DNA from 4 places in the Paenibacillus sp. WC2504 genome. Region 3 is predicted to be linked to each of the others. Evidence: riboswitches for the same ligand, from Rfam matches in the RefSeq annotation. Region 3 holds a riboswitch; each other region holds the start of a gene.
What was found. Region 3 has a riboswitch for cyclic di-AMP ahead of ACUN27_RS37035 (ubiquitin-like domain-containing protein). Riboswitches for the same ligand answer to the same signal wherever they lie in the genome.
Positions count from the first base shown of each region.

Region 1: linked by a shared signal. The riboswitch ahead of ACUN27_RS02720 (hypothetical protein) and the one ahead of ACUN27_RS37035 (ubiquitin-like domain-containing protein) in region 3 are both predicted to bind cyclic di-AMP.
Region 2: linked by a shared signal. The riboswitch ahead of ACUN27_RS32265 (CAP domain-containing protein) and the one ahead of ACUN27_RS37035 (ubiquitin-like domain-containing protein) in region 3 are both predicted to bind cyclic di-AMP.
Region 4: linked by a shared signal. The riboswitch ahead of ACUN27_RS01935 (C40 family peptidase) and the one ahead of ACUN27_RS37035 (ubiquitin-like domain-containing protein) in region 3 are both predicted to bind cyclic di-AMP.

Region 1 covers NZ_JBQZFH010000001.1:563,710-568,620, reverse strand. Annotated here, with positions in the region: gene kdpB (potassium-transporting ATPase subunit KdpB) at 1-310, opposite strand, end outside; gene kdpA (potassium-transporting ATPase subunit KdpA) at 341-2,011, opposite strand; gene ACUN27_RS02730 (potassium-transporting ATPase subunit F) at 2,060-2,137, opposite strand; gene ACUN27_RS02725 (hypothetical protein) at 2,294-2,797, opposite strand; gene ACUN27_RS02720 (hypothetical protein) at 2,825-3,241, opposite strand; cyclic di-AMP (ydaO/yuaA leader) riboswitch at 3,365-3,533, opposite strand; gene ACUN27_RS02715 (hypothetical protein) at 3,819-4,340, shown strand; gene ACUN27_RS02710 (APC family permease) at 4,410-4,911, opposite strand, start outside.
Region 2 covers NZ_JBQZFH010000001.1:7,117,379-7,122,289, forward strand. Annotated here, with positions in the region: gene ACUN27_RS32260 (GerAB/ArcD/ProY family transporter) at 1-910, shown strand, start outside; gene ACUN27_RS32265 (CAP domain-containing protein) at 973-1,668, opposite strand; cyclic di-AMP (ydaO/yuaA leader) riboswitch at 1,673-1,808, opposite strand; gene ACUN27_RS32270 (alpha/beta-type small acid-soluble spore protein) at 1,988-2,218, shown strand; gene ACUN27_RS32275 (ATP-dependent DNA ligase) at 2,280-3,110, opposite strand; gene ACUN27_RS32280 (hypothetical protein) at 3,308-3,484, shown strand; gene ACUN27_RS32285 (extracellular solute-binding protein) at 3,559-4,911, opposite strand, start outside.
Region 3 covers NZ_JBQZFH010000001.1:8,089,015-8,093,925, forward strand. Annotated here, with positions in the region: gene rsmA (16S rRNA (adenine(1518)-N(6)/adenine(1519)-N(6))-dimethyltransferase RsmA) at 1-693, opposite strand, end outside; gene rnmV (ribonuclease M5) at 756-1,298, opposite strand; gene ACUN27_RS37035 (ubiquitin-like domain-containing protein) at 1,415-2,506, opposite strand; cyclic di-AMP (ydaO/yuaA leader) riboswitch at 2,845-3,038, opposite strand; gene ACUN27_RS37040 (ABC transporter ATP-binding protein) at 3,321-4,064, shown strand; gene ACUN27_RS37045 (ABC transporter permease) at 4,061-4,911, shown strand, end outside.
Region 4 covers NZ_JBQZFH010000001.1:426,218-431,128, reverse strand. Annotated here, with positions in the region: gene ACUN27_RS01945 (M1 family metallopeptidase) at 1-705, shown strand, start outside; gene ACUN27_RS01940 (hypothetical protein) at 763-1,581, shown strand; cyclic di-AMP (ydaO/yuaA leader) riboswitch at 1,750-1,888, shown strand; gene ACUN27_RS01935 (C40 family peptidase) at 1,892-2,365, shown strand; guanidine-I (ykkC/yxkD leader) riboswitch at 2,495-2,597, shown strand; gene sugE (quaternary ammonium compound efflux SMR transporter SugE) at 2,689-3,009, shown strand; gene ACUN27_RS01925 (methyltransferase domain-containing protein) at 3,046-3,939, opposite strand; gene ACUN27_RS01920 (hypothetical protein) at 4,117-4,713, shown strand; gene ACUN27_RS01915 (hypothetical protein) at 4,769-4,911, opposite strand, start outside.

The DNA.
Region 1 (4,911 bases), 7.5 Mb from region 3:
CGGACTTCGTTTTCCGTAGAGAGTCAGCCTGCGCCTTGCCGCGCCCTTCTGCCAGTGCTTCCGCAAAGTTCGCGAAAAGCAGAGTAAAGAGCAGAATCAGAAAGACCGCGATATTATAAGCCCTGCCTACTTCCGTCGAGCCAAATAGGTCAGGTGCAAGTGATAATAGAAAGGTAATGACGGTACCTACTTCTACGACGAACATGACCGGATTTTTAATCATTACCCATGGATTTAATTTCTTAAATGAATCCACAATAGCTTGATTGACAATTTCTTTTGTTAATGTTTTTTTACGTTCCACTGCCATGTAAATCCTCCCTCTCTATTACGTCTATCCTTAACGCGCTGCCAAATGTTCAGCAATCGGTCCCAATGCAAGCGCCGGGAAAAACGTTAGAGCACCGATAACTAAAATAATCATGATCAAAATCCCCATAAATAAAGGCGTATTCGTCCGAAGTGTACCTGTTGTAACGGGCACAACACGCTTAGTAGCAAGTGAGCCTGCTATTGCTAACATGGCGATAATGGAAATATATCGTCCAACCAGCATGACAAGACCAATGCTCATCGCATAAAAGTTCGTTCCAGCGCTCAAACCGCCAAAGGCAGATCCGTTATTGGCTGCACCGGAGGTGAAAGCATACAGAACTTCAGAAAGGCCATGCATCCCTTGATTCGCTATGGACGTGACCGATTCAGGACGAATCAACGCCCAAGCCGTCGGTGCTAAAATGATGAGCGGATGCGTCAGAATCGCGATCGCAGCCAGTTTCACTTCTTTGCCTTCAATCTTTTTGCCCATAAATTCTGGCGTACGTCCAACCATCAGTCCACAAATGAATACAGACAAGATGAGATAAAGCAGTCCGTTTAATAAGCCGACCCCTTTGCCTCCAAATACGTTATTTAACATCATCTCCGCAAAAGGAACAATGCTTCCTAGCGGTGTAAGCGATTCATGCATCGCATTAACAGAGCCTGTTGTAGCTGCTGTCGTAACAGTTGTGAAAAGCGCTGTTTCAGATAATCCGAATCGAACTTCCTTGCCTTCCATATTCCCATGAACGCCCATCGCATCCACAGTAGATATGCCTTTATACTCTGCGTAGAACACCGTCGCCAGCATGACCAAGAAGATGATTCCCATGGCCGCGAAGACGGTCCAACCTTGTTTCTTGTTCTTAATCATTAATCCGAATGCGTATACGAGCGAAGTCGGCAGAAGCATCATACAAATAATATGGATCATGTTGGTAAACGGCGTTGGATTTTCAAAAGGATGCGCAGCATTCGTTCCGAACCATCCGCCACCGTTGGTACCGATATGCTTAATCGATTCCAAGGAAGCCACTAAACCGCGAGTAATCGTTTGTTCAGCCCCTTCAATCGTTGTCGCTTGAACAGCTCCCAGCAAGGTTTGCGGGACGCCTTGAAAAACTAAAATTAAAGCGACAATGAAGCTAAGCGGCAGAAAGACGCGAGTAATCGCTCTAGTCATATCCACGTAGAAGTTTCCGAGGTTATCTTGACGACCCACTAATCCGCGGATAAAAGCTACCGCTACGGCGAATCCGGTTGCCGCCGATGTAAACATCGGGAACGTAATGGCTACCATCTGAGAGAAATAGGAAAGCGTGTTTTCACCACTGTAAGCTTGCCAGTTCGTATTTGTAATAAAGGAAATCGTAGTATTAAAAGCGATTGTTGGAGATACGTTGCCAATCCCATCGGGATTAAACGGCAGAAAACTTTGAAGCCGAAATACGGCGTACATGAGGATCATCATGACAAAGTTGACGATTAATACAGCTCCTAAGTACTTCTTCCATCCCATCGCTTCGTCTTCTTTAACACCCATTAGGCGATAGGACATACGCTCGAAGGGGCCGAACACACGATCCAGACCACTCTTTTCATAACCGAACACTTTCACCAAGTAGCTGCCCACCGGCTTCACCAAAAGCATGATAATCACCAGTGTGATGACTACTTGCAACAATCCCATACCCATAGTAGGTTCTCCCCCTGCTTTACATAAGTTCTAATTTATCCATTAAAATTTCTCCGGCTTCACTAAAACAAAACCGAGATAAACCATGATCGCTAGCGCAATTAGTCCAATCACAATCATTTGGTTGCCTCCTATAAGTTTTCATTCAAAAACTCGCATCGAAAGCATCAGCTTACGCTTTTTCGCAAAATTTCATAAATCCCCAAAATCCCAGAAAGGTTAATGCCATTAATAAGACCATTGTTACATCGTTGTACATCGCGCACCTCCTCCAGATCAGACAGAACCTAATTTATTTGTTTGTAATAGAGATGATAGAAGAAACTTCACATCACCATTTTTAGAATAAATAACGTAGTCAGCGCCTAACCCTTTATAAATCAATCGGGGATTTACACTTTGGGTAATCACATACATCGGCCCTGAAGTCCAACTGCGGCATATCTGAATATAGCGGCAGCATAACGTCAAGCTTTCTTCGAACAGAATAATGCTCCCGATCGGATAATCGGGGATATGGGGTGAACCCGGTAATGATGTATCCACCTGGATGATCTTTTTTACTCCCTGCCCTTCTAGCTTGAGTTTTTCCATCTTGTTGTTCGTTAATGCAACATAAGGAAACCCAGCCAACCTGATTTGTTTCATAAAGTCCTCGCCTGCCTTGGTTGGCGCAGCTATTAGCAGCAAATCGCTTTGCATGACTTTCATCGCTTCCTTTTCTGACTCATTGTAACGCCGAACTGTATAAAAATGAGGTAAAGAATCCTTAGCGTGCATATAAAAAAAACATAAAAATGCGCATGCTTAGAAAGAGACATAGGCCTCTGAATGGTCAAAGATATATGAACGATTCGATAGAACATCCAACTCTTTGTTGCCTATAGATTTATGTTGAAGCTTATCTGACAAGTCAGTTAATGCCGACTCGATCACATGAGTCCTTACTTCTCCCCATGCCTCTTTCTTCTGACGGACATACTGCAAACCGTCCTCAAGGGAAAGCCCTTTGAGTTTCTGAAAGACAACAGCCCATTGAACGAAATCTCCCTTTAGATTGCCGCAAGGAATTTCATAATCTCCTAAACCGCTTGTTCCCAAGCTTGTTGAGATGGAAAGGATGCCGCAATGGCAGTCGCGGCCATGTCCGGGCAGCAGTTTATCGGATAATTCATCATCAAAGCGATAGCATTCAATTCGGGTAATCTTGCATTCGGGAACCATGTGTAGATTCACTCTCCTCATTTTTTTGGACAACAAAAAGAAGCCTGCGAGCAGAGACTCCCTGCTCTCGGGCTTCTTGGCAGCTTGGTATAACAAGCAAGCTGTAATTAGCACATAGAACGTTGGCTCTCTCCCAATTCGCTTACGAGGTTAGCTGTCGGATTCGGGCTTGGAAGCGCCCTACCTTGGCAAGCCGGAGCTTGCCTTGGATTCACCCCGCGAAGACGTTGATCTGCATCCGTCCTCTATTGGTTCCCCCGTTCCCCTTGTGGGGACTCAGCGTTATCAACTTGTTGTGAAGTTGATGCTCTGAATCTTACGCCTCGGAGATCCGCCTTGTAAAACGTACCGCGACCTTCTTTTTGCCATATAGACGAGTGGATGCGCTTTCAAACAATTAAAGCATGAATTCTCGTTATTCAAGCTTCGTTTTTCTTCCATTTACGCCATTTTTATCGTTTTTTTATGGGTTACCCCGCTTTTCTTTACCCCATTTTTATTCCTCTCAGCCTTACAATTGAGGAGCAGAACACACACATTATTGCTGTCAGGTCTTACGTGCAAAGGAGAAATAACGATGGCTTCCGCTCCCCGTTATTATTTAGGGTTAATCCCCGAAATGTTAAATCCGATCCCCTTAACTTACGAGTGGTTCGGCGTCTTATGGTTAGAAGAGGCTAACCGTTTCCCTGTTATTGTCGGGTACTGGTTCTCTAAGGAGAAATCAGACATTATTCAAAAAGCGCAACGAGCCGGATATGCCAATTTGACCGAAATCTCGGAGCATTACGTGATCATGAACATGTACAGATCCATACGAAATAAACAAAAGGAGCAAGACTGGGAGAAGCGATCAAGGCTGTCAATTCGCATGAATTTCACAGCACCTTGGAAGAATGTTCCCTCTGGCTTGTATGTTGTCAAATCAAGAAATACCTTTCCTCTGCATGCTTCAGCCATATCGAAAAAAAGGTTTTTCCTTTGGTTAGAGCACGCGGCCGTGTGTGAAACCGAGCAGGAACTTCAAGCGTTCATTCGAAGGGTGCAAAGAGAGCACCACCTTGGGAAAAGAATCAAAACGGAGAGTCCTACGATGTAGGAAAGCCTGACATACAAAAAACGTACAGAAATGGCGTTTTACTGCCGATTTCTGTACGTTTATGGTCAGCTACTTTTTCAAATGATACGGCACCGTCGTCACGATGAGATCCCGCCTGTACAGCAGAAACGCGCGGATCAGTAAGCTGGACTGATTATGGAGAATGTGCTGCCAGTTTCGTTTGGGAATAAACTGCGGAATTAAGACGGTTACCCGGAAATTCGACTCGTTCGCCTTATGCTCCACAGTATCGATGAACTTCGTCAACGGTTGAATAATGCTCCGATAGTGGGAGTGCAGGGTGACTAACCGCACATCCGGCTGCCAACACTCCCATTTTTCTTGGAACTGCTTCTCTGCCTCCCGATCAAAGGCCACATACACCGCAATAATCTGATCTGGCGCTAACGATTTCGCGTAATTCATGGAATTTTCCACGACATGGGTAATTCCTGCGACAGGCACGATCATCACATTCCCCTTGATCGGGATAGAAGGCTCACACGTCGTGATCCGCAGCTGCTCACTCACGGCCTCGTAGTGCTTTTTGATTTTATGGAACGTATAAACA
Region 2 (4,911 bases), 970 kb from region 3:
GTTGAGTCTATATCATCCAGGACAAACCATCGTTGAATTTTCAAAGAGATTATTTGGTCGATACATCGGCTATACGGTTACGGTGGTGTATTTCATCTACTGGTACAGCGTGCTTGCTATCATTATAAGGCAGTACGCAGAGTTCATCGTTGCGACTATTCTGCCCAAAACTCCAATCCTTGTCCCGATGCTAGGCATGCTCCTCGTTGCGATTTATGTAACTTTCTCGGGGATAGAGGTTATCGCGAGATGTTGCGAAATCTTAGGACCTTTAACCCTTCTTGGGATTGCTATTCCTCTCTTGCTGAGCCTAAAAAATGTCCATATTAACAATATCCTTCCCTTCTATGTGGATACCGGTGCGATGACAATCTTAAAAGGAGCGCTGCCGACTTCAACGTTTCTTGGAGACTGCATCCTTCTGCTCGTCATCATGGGCTTTCTATCAAAGCCTCAAGATGGGGTGAAACCAGCCATACTCGGGGTTGCTGCTGCTGGTCTGTTAACAAGCATTTCGACTTTCTTAATCCTTTCCGTATTTGGACACATCGCCCCTTCGGGCCAAACCTATCCTTATTTTAATTTGATTCGTTATATTTCCTATTTCGACTTTTTTCAAAACCTGGATTCCTTTGTTATCGCCATCTGGATTATTAGTGTGTTCACTAAAGTATCTCTCTACTTTTTCGTGTGTACATATGGAACAGCTCAAAGTTTCGGCCTTAAAAAATGGCGACGTATGATTTGGTTCGTAGCACCGGTTATCGCGCTGCTTACCTTGATCCCTCGGGACTTTATCGATAGTTCCGTGTTATTTCCACAAAAAATCGCGATTCCTTATTTATTACCCCTCCATGGGATCATTCTGCCACTCTTGATGTGGGGAGTTGCCAAGTTGAAATATAAATAAAACCCTTGCGAATTCCCGACTGGGGAATCACAAGGGTTGTTTTTTGGATTCGCTATAGAGCATTAGTTGCTGATAAATTCCTGCACCCATTCTCCGTTATAATAGGCGACGCCAATTTTTGTGTAATTGGGGTTCAAAATATTTTCACGGTGCCCCGTACTGTTCATCCAGGCCTCCATTACGGCCTCTGGTGTAGGTTGTCCTTTAGCAATGTTCTCACCTGCATAGGAATAAGGAATACCATAAGTGCTCATCATATCAAAAGGTGACCCATAGGTCGGCGACGTATGATCAAAATAGTCGTTGTTGTACATATCTTTGGCTTTATCCAACGCCATAGCTGTAAGGGCGCTATCGCTGGTGAGCGCTTGTAGCCCAGCTTTTACACGTTCCTGGTTAACTAATGTAACGACTTGGCTGGCAAAAGCGGATTGCGCAGATGTAGCTGGCGTTGATGGGGCAGCTGGTGTAGATGGAGCAGGCACTGACGGGGCTGGTGTTTGAGAGCCGCCGCTTGTCCCTGTGCTGCCAGGAAAGTTCAACGTCATCCCAGACCAGATCACATTCGGGTTGGCAACCTGAGGGTTAGCCTGAATCAGCGAAGTGAGACTTACGCCATACTTCTGGGAGATCAACCACATGGTATCGTTGTCTGACACCGTGTACGTGGCGGATGCCGCCATGGCTGCGCTGGAACTCATTAGGACGCTTAGTCCAATAGCACCGGTTACGACTAGCTGTTTATAACGTTTTAACATAGAAATCTCTCCTTTTTGCGGCCTGCGAGGTTAGCTGTCGGATTCGGGTCAAAGAGTAATCACCCGGTCGCGTTCATAGCGACTTCACCCCAAAGATTGGGTCCCCCGTGCTTTCAAAGAAGCTTCGGCCTTCTAAGTTTTTTGACCATAATCGATCTTTCCGATTGTAACACGGGGTTTTTCCGAAAACATGCCGCAAAATTTTCCAACGTTTTATGAAAGCGTAATCATCGGGCCACAAAAAATTTTCCAACAACCATGAATAAAAAACCATAACTTCCACAAAATACTCATACACCAAATAAAGGAGTGAATCCAAATGGCTAGCAGTAGAAGCAATACATTACTTGTGCAACAAGCAAAATCAGCTCTTGAGCAAATGAAATACGAGGTCGCTCAGGAACTAGGTATTCAGATTCCTCAGGACGGGTATTATGGCTACATGGCTACTCGTGATACCGGCGCAATCGGCGGACACATTACGAGAAGATTGATTCAAATCGCTGAGCAGCAGCTAAGCGGCAGCACCGGTAACTTTAGACGCATGTAACAACAGCATGTACAGAGAAAAGACTGCACCACCACTTCCTCCTTGGTGATCCAGTCTTTTTTTACATCACAAATTCCATGAAAACCGGCGAACGAAGCCTTCCGTTTCTCGTCCAATTTTTCGTCTTAATTTTGGCCATTAGCCGCGGTTCCATATAAGCAAAATGATTGTCCTCTTTGTAGACTAAGCGGTGCTTCACGCCATCGAGCGCCTTTTGATGCAGAGGCGTTACCCCGGTCTCAATCACCCCAACCGGAATCTTCAAACCATTCGCTGAATCAATGGACGCCAGCAAAGCAAAATTATTTTTCCTATAACCAGAAATATAAACATCTGCATAAGTCCAGTTAATCACTTTTTGCCATTGCCTGGAGCGTTTGTTGCTCTCGTACTTGAAATTTTCTTTTTTCGACTTCAAAATGATGCCCTCAAGCCCATCCTGCCGGATTTTCTCAAAATAATCCTCCGCTTTACCCTCGTAAACCTTCACCCTTTTGTACCTGTCATTCTCGATGAAAGCTTGCTCCAACAGCTCCTTGCGTTTAAGCAAGGGTAATTCAGTGACATCAATTCCCTTGTATTTTAGGATATCAAATGCAAAAAATACTACAGGCGATAAGTCTGTCGGATTTAAAAATCTAGCTGACATCGCTTCAAAGTCCGGTTTACCTTGATCATCCAAAATAACCAATTCACCGTCAAGGATCGTTCCCTCGGGAATCGGGCATTGGAACAGCTCAGGAAATTTATGCGTAACCAATTGCTTGTCTTTCGTATATACATAGAGTTTGTCCAAATTAGAAAGAATGCACCTAAAACCGTCAAACTTAAGTTCTGCAATATGATGTTTGCTGTTATAAGGTCTATTATCTTTGGCGTCTTGCAAAAGCATAGGAGAAATGAACATATGATATCACCCTAAGTTAGATAATACTGTACAGTGATTCATCTGCCTATAGGGACTTGAAGGAAATCGAGGGCTACCCGCTCCAGTTTCGACAAAACAAGTGCAATCCCTCTCTACAAAGCGACAATCAAATTCGCAGATCCCGTTTATAATGGAGATAGATGAATGGGAGGGATGTTCGCATGGACAAGCTATTTATCAAAAGACTGCATACGTTAAACCGTCGCGACGAACTTAGATCAATGCTGCTGCTTGAAGGTATCAAAGCCACACTCAAACGGAAAAAGGAACTCGGCTTATTTTATAGATTGTTCAAGAAAACGAAGAAGAAACCGATGGTTGCTAAAGGATGGAATTAAACTGTCATACGCATAAGAGGCGGTCCTTAAAGTAGATCTCTCTACCTTAGGGCCGCCTCTGCTATTTTGCTGCCTTACTTGCCGCTCTTCGCGTATTGCGCGCTGAACTCTTCAATGACTTTATCGCCGCCGGCTTTTCTCCACTGCTCGATAGCTTGCTTCCAGCCTGCTTCATCGATTTTACCCAAGATATACTTCGTACGGGCGTCGTCAATGATCGGCTTCAGCTCGCTGCCTTTGGTCGTTTGTGTCTCGGAAACGAGCGGATTCGTCGGGTTATTGACCGCGATAGCCTCGTTCTCTTTAATCATTTTGCCGTATTTCTCCATGAGCGGTGTTTCTTTCCCCGTCGTTTTTGCCGTATACTTGGCGATTTGAAGCTGCAGATAACTGGAGCCTACTTCGGTGTCCTGCAGCTTTTGGTCAATAAATACCGGCTTGCCGTCTTCGATCTTATAGTGTTTGCCTTCGATGCCCCAGCCCAGCAAATCCAACATCTTCTGATCGGAAATTTTATCAAAGAAGCCTAGAATTTGTTTTAACTCCGCCTCGGTTTTCACACTTGATTTCGGGAACATAAACACACTGTTATAGCCTACGCCGCCCGGCAACCTCTCGCCTTTAGGCCCTTTTATTCGGGAGACAACATCTATATCTGCGCCAGGGAACGTTTTGGAAAGCGATGCCTGATAACCCGCTCCGTCAATCATATTCGAAATCACCGCTCCAGCTTTGCCCTGGTTGATATCGTCTTTCTTCTGTTGATTGTTCAGAACAGGGAAGTCCTGCTTAATGAGCTTCTCGTCGTACAGCTTTTTATAAAATTTCATCGCTTCGAAATACTCTGGCGCTAGAAAATCAGGACTTAATTTGCCCTCCTTTACTTCCCAGGAATTCGGAGCACCCATAATGGAGGCTATGACGCCAAAACCGTCCATCGTTTTCTCTTCCGTCAAACCAACCGTGTCCGCTTTGCCATTTTTGTCAGGATCATTCAGTGTAAACGCTTTAAAAACGTTATATAAATCATCAAGCGTTTTCGGTTCGCTTAAGCCTACGTTTTTCAACCAGTCGCTGCGGAAAAGAACTCCATAGGTGGACAAATCGCGGGCACGAAATAAGCCGTAAATTTTGCCATCCACCTTGATATTGTCAAAAACAGCCGGGTTCATTTTAGACAGATTCGGATAGTCCTTGAGGTAAGGACCCACTTCCCAGAACACGCCGGCTCGCACAGCGCTCAAAATGTTCGAATCCTTATTGTTCTGCACAAGCAACGCCTTGGGAAGCTCGCCGGAAGCAATCGTGACATTGACCTTTTCTTTGTAGGAAGAGTTGGGGACCCAGGAGATGTCCAATTTCGTGTTCGTATAAGCTTCAATCTGTTTTTGCACTTCACTGTCCGCTTTGGGCGGCTCTGCATACAT
Region 3 (4,911 bases):
CACGTCCGCCACGTCAACCGGCGGTGTTTTGCGCACACGCAGCCGGATGACGGCAGAGTCCACGTTCGGCTGCGGCACAAAGACGGTGCGCGGCACGATCGTGACAAGCTCCGGCTCGCAGTGGAACTGCACGGCAATGCTGAGGCTGCCGTAATCTTTGGTGCCCGGGCGAGCCGCCATGCGGTCGGCCACCTCTTTTTGAATCATCACGACGATGTTCTCCAAGGGAAGCTTCTCTTCGAGAAGCTTCATAATAATCGGCGTCGTGATGTAGTAGGGCAGATTGGCGACGACACTGACGCCATCCAGCCCGTCAAAATGCTGCCGGAACAATTCCGGCAGGTCCGTCTTCAAAATATCGCCATGCACGACACTCGCATGGGGATAAGGCTCCAGCGTCTCGCCTAGGATAGGCAGGAGACGCTGATCGATCTCCACGGCCAAGACGCGCCCTGCGAGCTTGGCCAGCTGCTGGGTGAGCGCCCCAATGCCAGGGCCGACTTCCAGCGCGCCTTTGTTAGGCCCAAGCTCCGCAGCCGAAACGATCTTGCCCAAGATATTCTGGTCGATCAGGAAGTTCTGACCCAGACTCTTTTTGAGCACGAGATTGTGCTTTTTTATAATTTGTTTCGTCTTACTGGGTGTTGCGACATCTTCCGCTGTTACAATCACTTCACTGCCGGGTATAGTCATTATGTAGCCCTCATTTATCTATAGGTTCTGAATTCCGAATTCCACTGTTATTCCTTACTTTACTATATCTTCGGCTCCAGATGCTCCAAGGCTGCCTCAAATTCCTCACGTGAGATCTGGAACATCGCACATCGCTTATAAAATTGTTTGCCATTGCAGTAACCGATACCCAGGGCATTGCCAACAACGAGCCTCCTGGAAGCCGCCTCCGGATGAACGATCAGCCCTGCGGCTATGAGATCCTCCATGGTAAGCTGCGAGACAGCCCCGTCGTACTCTGTCCGCAGGTTCTGGAGCGCCTCCCGGACAATCTCCGGCGCTGCGTTCTCGACGCCGATGTCGCCCTTATATTCGGCCTGCGCCTGCGTGATAAAGGCATGCTTGCAGCCAGGCACCTTGGCTGCCACAATCTTCCGTATCCGCTCACCTGCGTGATCCGGATCCGTAAAGATAATGACGCCTCTGCGCTGCTGCGCGAGGGCTATTCGCTTCAATACGGCTTGCCCGATGGCTGAGCCGCCTGTCTCTATCGTATCCGCCTCGACGGCTCGGCGAATAGCGGCCGTGTCGTCCTTGCCTTCAACGACGATGACTTCTTTAATCATAATCGGTTCCCTTCCCAGTACGCAGAAAAAGAAGAGGGATTCCCTCTTCTTTCGCCCAGGCTGCTTGCCTGGCAACGTATATTGACATTGTTCCCGCTGAAACAGACGTTTACACGTTAATTTTCAGACGGCTTTTTCGGTCCTACGACATAGACCGTATACCCTTGTTTCGTTCCGAATTTATTGGCGTAGCCATGATCTTCAAAGTACACATCGATCATTTGGCCTTTCACACCACTGCCAATATCTTCAGCACGACGGAAGCCAACGCCCTCAATGTAAACCCACCATCCCAGTGGGATAACTTTCGGATCTACCGCAATCGTTCTGCCCTCAGTAACTGTCGTTCCTGTATACGTCTTCCCATACCCAGGAGTTCCTTCGGCTTTCCCTGTCGAATCGGCTCCCGCTGAATAAGCCGTGAGTTTCACGTTCTTGAGGATTTGTTTATACCCAAATGTTACACCATTCTTAGAGACCTCATCCACGCTAGGGGATGATGCCGACAGAACGACAACGGGATTTTTCGTGCCAACGGACACAACTTTTTTAACGCTTTGTTCCTGTACTTCTTGACCTACAACAGCTTCTGCAACTAATACGCCATCTTCGTAAGTCTTTTCTTTCTTTTTCAGAAGTACGCCCTCTTTACCTTCTTGAACGACCTGCTCTTTACCCTTAAGCAACGATGCATCATTTTTCTTTTCCGTGTCGAATGCAATCGGTTCTGTTACTTCTTCCGTCTCTTTTTTCACACGGACGATTTTGATTTCATCGCCTGAGCTTAAAGAGGCTGTCGGTTCGGGAGTCAGCTTATCGTGCTCCCCAAGTGCAATATGTAAACGTTGCAATGCACTTTCAACCGTTCTTGCAGTTGTGTAAACAGTGGTGGTCTTTCCATCAGCAGTCAATTGAATTGGAGAAGCGTGTTCGATGACGAATTTGTCCCCGCCCTTGATTGTAGCCGTAGGGTCTGCAGATATTTCATCGTGTTCACCAATCGTTATGGCTTGTTCATCCAGTAGGCGTTGCAGGACCCATTGCTTCGTGTGCACAACGGTTTCTTGTCCATTCACAACCACGGATACGCTCTTGGTAGCCGTACCGTACAACAACACCAAAAACATGAAAGTCATTGCGATTGAGATTATAGCCAGGCTTAAAATCAAACGCAAGTTTTCATGCTTCCATCGCAATGCGAAGGACATGCTGGATGATCGTTTTACATGGGTCTCGCTAAAAGAGATACTGCCCACTTCTTCGGTCCTCCTTCAAAGCCTCGCCGCCAGGTTACAGCATGATTAAATTTGACGCGACTAAGGTTTTTAATTTAACTTAACGTGTCGTCCATCGGCAGTTGTTTGGAAACAGCTGCGTTCTGGTCGTCCCACCCCGCTTTGCTATTCATCATCCTATGAATTCCGGGTTACGAATAGTCGTCCGAAACAGTTAAAGGTCCTTATGGGGACAAAAAGCCAGCAAGAAGAGGACTCTTCTCGCTGGCTTAGTTTGCATAGTAAAAATACACAAATAGCACGCACGACAATCGTTACCTCTCTTACGCTTACGAGGTTAGCTGACGGATTCGGACGTGAGAGTCGCCCTACTCAGACGTAAACTTACGTTCAACGTCCAAGATTCACCCCTGTTACTCACTCTGTTTACTTCGTCAGCGATACCGCTTTATAAGCTAACAGTGGTTCCCCCGTTCCCATAATTGGAACTCAGCGAATGGAAAAATGGCAAATTGGTTATTAAGTTATTATGAAAAGTATATTACGCTGTTAATCTCTGCCTGTAAAGGGATTAACACCTACTAAAAAGGGCTAAATCGATTAAAAATAGCTTATTTTCAAGATAAAACCACCTTTTATCTACATTTAACTCATTATAACGTACGAATACTAAGTTTCTTCGTGTTTTCACTCTTAAACTAGGCTTCGAATCTAAATTTGTTTATAATTATCAGGTATGAAACCTATGTATAAATTCCAATAATTAGATATTTAGGGAGGCACTGAGATGGGTCCCATATTACAAGTTGACGCTTTATTCGGGGGATATTTACCAAATAAACCTGTTCTTCACGACCTCACATTTTCCATCCGTCAGGGTGAAATGATGGGATTAATCGGACTGAATGGCGCAGGAAAAAGTACGACCATCAAGAACATCCTTGGATTGCTTCAACCGCAAAGGGGTTCAATTAAAATTAACGGTTTGACGTTAGCCGAAGATCCGCTGCCTTACCATGCCACTTACGCTTATGTGCCCGAAAGTCCAGAGCTATATGAAGAGCTTACGATTCGCGAGCATCTGGAGTTAACCGCCATGGCTTACGGCTTAACGAAAGATGACTATCTCTCCCGCTCTCAAGCGCTGCTCGAGCAGTTTCACATGCAGGACAAGCTTAACTCTTTCGCAAGCCATTTATCCAAAGGGATGAAGCAAAAGGTCATGATCATGAATGCGTTCCTGATCGAACCTTCCCTCTACATCATTGATGAGCCTTTTCTCGGGCTCGATCCGCTGGCTATCCGCTCATTACTGGAGTTGATGGTCAAAATGAAGCGACGCGGCGCGTCATTTCTCATATCCTCGCATATTTTGTCTACGATTGAAAAATATTGCGATAACTATGTCGTCCTTCACAAAGGACATATGGTCGCTCAAGGCGATTTAGTCGAATTGCGTCAGCAGACAGGGCTCCAGCAAGCGTCATTGGACGACATCTTTTATAAACTTGTAAAAGGAGAATTAGTATGAAGGCGATGGACATGGATACCCGTGCCCTATGGCAGAAGAGATTTGAGCATTATATGAAGGAATCCATGGGTTACCTGCAGTATGCAGCGCGCAGCAATTTTTTCGGCTTCCTGCTATTTCTTGTCATCCTTTCTTCCTATTATTATGCAAAAATACTACAGCGCCTTCCGACAGATTATCCCTATCTGTGGATCGTCCTTTTGCTGCTGGTACCATTGTTAGCCTCAAGCCCCATTCGCACGCTAGCTAGAAGCGCAGACCGTATGTTTCTACTGCGCGTTGAACATCAGATGGGTCCTTACTTCCGCGGCGGATTCATGTACAGCCTAGTGCTGCAAGCATTCTGGACATTTCTGGCATGGGTTGTCCTATGGCCCTTGTATCATCACTGCCTAGGCCGCGATGAGCAGCATTTCTTATGGATGCTTGCTTTGCTTCTATTAATGAAGGTAGGCCATTTATTGGCCAGCTGGCAAGAAAGCCGATTTACTAATGAGCGCGCAAGAAGGATTTCCGTTAGCTTCCGCTGGCTGGCAACAGTTGTCCTGATTTCTCTGCAATTTCTGACAAGCGTCCTCTGGGCAAGCGGAGCTGCTCTTGTACTTACACTGGCTTGGTTAACTGCTACGCATTACGTATCCAAATACTACATCGGGTGGGATTATCTCATTGCGAAGGAAAGGCAGCAGCAAGCGCGATTATATGCCTTTTTCAACTGGTTCGTGGATGTTCCGCAATTGGGAACACGAATAGCCCGCCGAAGCTGGATCAGCGGGGTCACAAGATTTATTCCTTTTAAACAAGATGCTGCCTATCTCTACATATATATGAAAACATTTCTACGTAC
Region 4 (4,911 bases), 7.7 Mb from region 3:
TACGCCGAGGATAAAGTGATGGAGGCCGACTTCGGGGCAACCCCTAATTTGCCTGTCGAGTCCAGCTACATTACTTCTCCGAATGCCCTGCGGCAAAACGCATGGGCCTATACCGGACATGATCAATACGCAGAAAATGTGTATACCAGAGGCAAACTCGTGCTGAAAGCCATCGAGAAACAGGTCGGCACCAAGACCATGGATCGTATCATGCGGACTTATTTTCAAAAATGGCAATTCAAGCATCCTTCTACCAAAGACTTTCAAAATGTGGTCGAGGATGTAACGAAAACGAAGTGGGACGACTTCTTCAATGAATATGTCTACGGCTCAATGATGGTTGATTATACGGTTGAAAGCATCCATGTGAAAGCCACTGGCAGCAAAGGAGCCGGCCCTTACGAGAGCACGGTCCTCATCTCCAAGCGTGGAGGCAATTCGCCCGAAGTGCCGATTCAGTTCCATTTCGCCGACGGTACGATGCTCGACAAAACGTGGGACGGCAAAGAGAGCAGCATTGAGTACAAACTAACCCACACGACGCCTATTGACTGGGTTCGTATCGACCCGAACTACTCGCTCATTCTTGAGAACAAGCATATTAATAACTTTATGCAAGCAGAAGTGGACACCAAGTGGAAACTCCGCCTGAATCTCGGCATTATCCAATTCCTGCAAGCTATTTTCGGGTGGGTAGCCTGGTAGGCGCCCACTCTACAAGGCAAGTTTGCCTTCAGAAAACAACGCTTAGGAGGGACACCGGTGACAACCTATCTCAAATCCGGCTTCAGGGCGGCTCTACGGCAACCCTTCGCTACGATTGTCTTGTTCATCTACCAAATGTGCTGGGGGATGCTCCTATATAAGCTTGTACAAGGGGTGTTAGTTCCCCTCATGCACCGGTTTCCCGGCGGCGATCAGCCGAAGCAAGCGCTCCAGCTTTTTCTGGCCGAAAGTCAGTTTCAGTTATTCAAAACGGATCTTAGCCACTCTTACTTGTGGTGGCTGGCCGGCCTGCTCCTGGCGCGCATGTTCCTTAGCCCGATGCTGAACGGCGGTGTCTATTATTCGCTCACCCATTCCGATCAAAATGCCGGCTACCGCTTCGTCCGCGGCATCAAGGAACTCACGCTCCCCTTCTTTGCCGTGTATTTGATTCGAATCGCCTTATCTCTGCTGCCGCTCATCTGGGTGCTGCCCAAAGTGCAGAAGGTGTTCGCTCACAGCACATCTTATGAACAGGCTTCCCTCGATTTACTGCCTTGGCTGCTGGGCATGCTGGTGTACGGTTTTCTGCTGCATCTGCTCTTCATGTATGTGCAGTTCGCCATTGCCGCACGTCTCGGCATTATATCCACAGTCCTAACGTTCATGCGGTACTCGCTTCCGATTATCGGCCTTTCTCTGATACTTTTACTGAGCTCAGGACTTTTGGCAGGGATCACGGTCACAACGACCTATATCTGGGCAGGTCTGGTAGCGCTAATCATTTATCAACTTTTCCCGCTTTTCCATATTTTCATGCAGATGTGGTCCATTACGTCGCAATTCCAGCTTCTTTCCGCCAAATTAAGTCGTTAAAAAGCAATAAATAAAACCATAAATGGTTTAGATTTGTTCAACCCCCTTGCAAAAGGGGGTTTTTTTGTCTGTAAAGCGAACCTTTACACATTTTTTCAGACCCAATTGCACGAAAAAGGAGGAATTTCGATGTTTATGACGAATTTAAGGGACTAGCATTAAAAAACCAAATATTTCATGCCGAATTCCTCATTTCTTGGGGAAACGGGGGAACCATACCGGGTGAATTGATCTTGCAAGACAGGGATCATAGGGAACCTTCAACCGAACCCTCCAGCTAACCTCGTAGGCACCGGAAGGAGACAAGCAGTTGAAAAAGGTTGTTGCTCTTCTTTTTAGTCTTGTTTTGTTTTTGAGTGTAGCTTTAGGGAGTGTGTCTGCGTCAGAATCCACATTGGACTCAACGGTTGACGAATTGATTGGAGTACCGTACCGCGATGCGGGAACGACAACAAGAGGCTTTGATTGCTCTGGTTTCACCGCGTACGTGTTCAACAAATTCGGCATTGACCTTCCTCATAGTTCAGCAGCTCAAAATAAAGAGGGCTACTGGATCGACAAAAGTGATCTTCGTAAAGGTGATCTTGTGTTCTTCGACACAGGAGGCAAAGGCATTTCTCACGTAGGCATCTACTTGGGTAACGGTGAATTTATTCATTCCGCATCCAATGAAGGCATCGTGAAAAACAAGCTGAGCGAATCCTATTATGCGAAAAGGTATGTATCCGCTAGACGTGTTCTGTGGGATGATATCTACAATCAACTAACTGCTGAATCCAAGTAATTTTCTTGTTCATCATGAATAAAAAGCCCAGACAAGCGTTAGCTCGAATGAGCTGCTTCTCAGGGCTTTTATTCATTTCTTGTGGCTGTTGTAACTTGACATAGCGTGTAAGCCGTCCTATAATTACGGCATCATGTTTCTAGGGTTCCGTGGCGCTGCAGCGCCAGTCTGGTCCGAGAGAAAACACACAGCGAATACGCTGTGATCACGGAGGGGAAAAAGCCCGGGAGTCTTATCGCATTCGCGATATTGCTTCCAGGCTTTTTCTTTTTGCCGCGGTCAGATGGGCATCTTCGCATACTTTCTTAAGGAGTGATTCACAGATGGCATGGCTTTACTTGGTCATTGCAGGTGTTTTTGAAGTAGTTTGGGCGATCTCACTAAAGTTCTCCAACGGTTTTACACGGCTGGTTCCGTCCAGCATCACCATTGTCGGCATGATCATCAGCTTTTATTTTCTGGCGGTGGCTACGAAAACTCTACCTATCGGCACCGCCTACGCGGCTTGGACGGGAATTGGCGCTGTAGGCGCGATTATTATCGGCACCCTATTTCTGAACGAGCCTGTTAGTTTACTGCGTATCCTATTCATGATCCTCATTCTGGTCGGCGTTCTCGGCCTTAAATTCACATCCGGACATTAAGCCAGGAGTTTCCTTCTTTCCTTGGGCCGATGATTCTTAAGCCACGATGTAGCTAACATACCAGAAGGAGCTGCCGACAAATATGCGCAGATGCTCCGACAGCGGCTTAAAGATTTCATTCAACTCTTCGTACGAATAGTAGTTTTTAATAATTTCATGCTTGGAGCCATCGGCCAGCTCCCTTCTTTTATACGTATCTTCGCTATGTTCACTCGTAATCAGCTCGCCGCCTCTTCCCGGGACGTACACATTATCCGCCATAAAAACGCGGGCTCCCCGTCCAAGCCGCTCATGAAATCCTTGCAGAAACGAATCCAGACGATTTTTCGGGATATGCGAAAACCAGAAGTTGGCGATTCCGTAGTCAAAATCCCCTTGTACTTCCGAAAGCCGGTAAGCATCCCCTTCGACGAAAGATGTATTATGCAGCGGCCAAGATTTGGCTGCAGCAATTTGCAGCACCTCCGGTCGAACGTCCATCCCAACGATGTGCTTGGCTGTTTCCGCCATGAACTGCGTCCAATATCCGGTACCGCAGGCCACCTCCAAGACACGGCTCCCCGTAACCTGCCTCTTCACGATATCCGCCAGCATCGCAAGTTCTTGCTGATAGTCCGCATCCTCGCGAGCATAAATCCGTTCATATTCGGCTGCTCGCGCGCCGTAGTAATCCTGCATGCCTTCTTTCTCTTCATTTAAAAGCCGCTGCCTATCCTTCACTTCGTGAACGATCCGTTGTTTAGCTGCCAATAAGTCGGCAAAAATAGCTCCGCCCTGCGAAGCATAATTCGCAAGTAGACCGTGCGTCGCCATCACAATAAGCTGTGTCATCGACAAGCCCGTTTCCTCAGCCATGCGCTCCAGATCGGTCTTCACCTTTTCAGGCAAGTAGACGGAAAGTCTTTTGGTCTTATCATTCTTATCGTCCATTGGGAGATTCCTCCTTTGTGTTTTTATTATGTTAACATATATTATATGTCATTAAAACATATTAATTGTACTTTTTTATGTGAGTAGAGAATTTAGGCTGCATGAAGAAGGCGACACCGGCCACTCACCCTCGCAAATCGCTCTAGTAAACATAGAATACAAAGAAAGTATATTCATATGTTGATAGGAGATGGAGAAATGATTCCCAAACAACGAATGGCTGGAAAACCGAGCAAAATTGTTCGGCTCCCCAAGAGCGCAGGCCTGCCCAGAAGCAAAGCCATGCTGATGTACCGTACGCAGCTTAGAAAATACCATAAGCCCGGTTCGGGTCGCTTTCTAAGTCAGCGCACGGTTTCGATCGGCACCGACAACTCGTGGTTCAATGCGCAAATCATTCCCCGCAACCCTGCGTGGGTGCAAGTTGCTAATGCCAACTATGTTTGGTACTCCGGCAATTTGAACAGTGAGAATGCCATCATTTCGACACGTTTCACGCTTTCTGAGCGTAGAGCCATTCTCGGCGCTTCTCTTTTCCTATCTGTCGACAATTATGCCGTTGTCATCATCAATGGCGTGCCGCTCCTCTTTGACGGACCGCAGAACACACCTTCCTTCTACAACCCGGGCCGCACTTTCGACATTCGCCGATTTGTACGGCGCGGACGCAATGACGTCGTTATCATCGCCTTTAACCTTGGCGGGTCGCGCACCGAGGAAAATCCTGCCGGCGTTGCTGCCAGGCTCGATTTTCGACTCAGCAACTTGCAGTAAAAGATCCGCATATGAAAAGGCCGGGCCTCCATCCTTAGATGGAACCCGACCTTTTTTACATGAACTGTCGTTCACTCCCGTAGCGGCGCTTCAATTGACTCAAGAAGAACTGCAGCGAGAGGAATAACAAAGCGAAGCTGGTCCCTACACTCAAAATAATCCAAGGATGCAGCCTAATATACCTGGAGCCATAGGCGA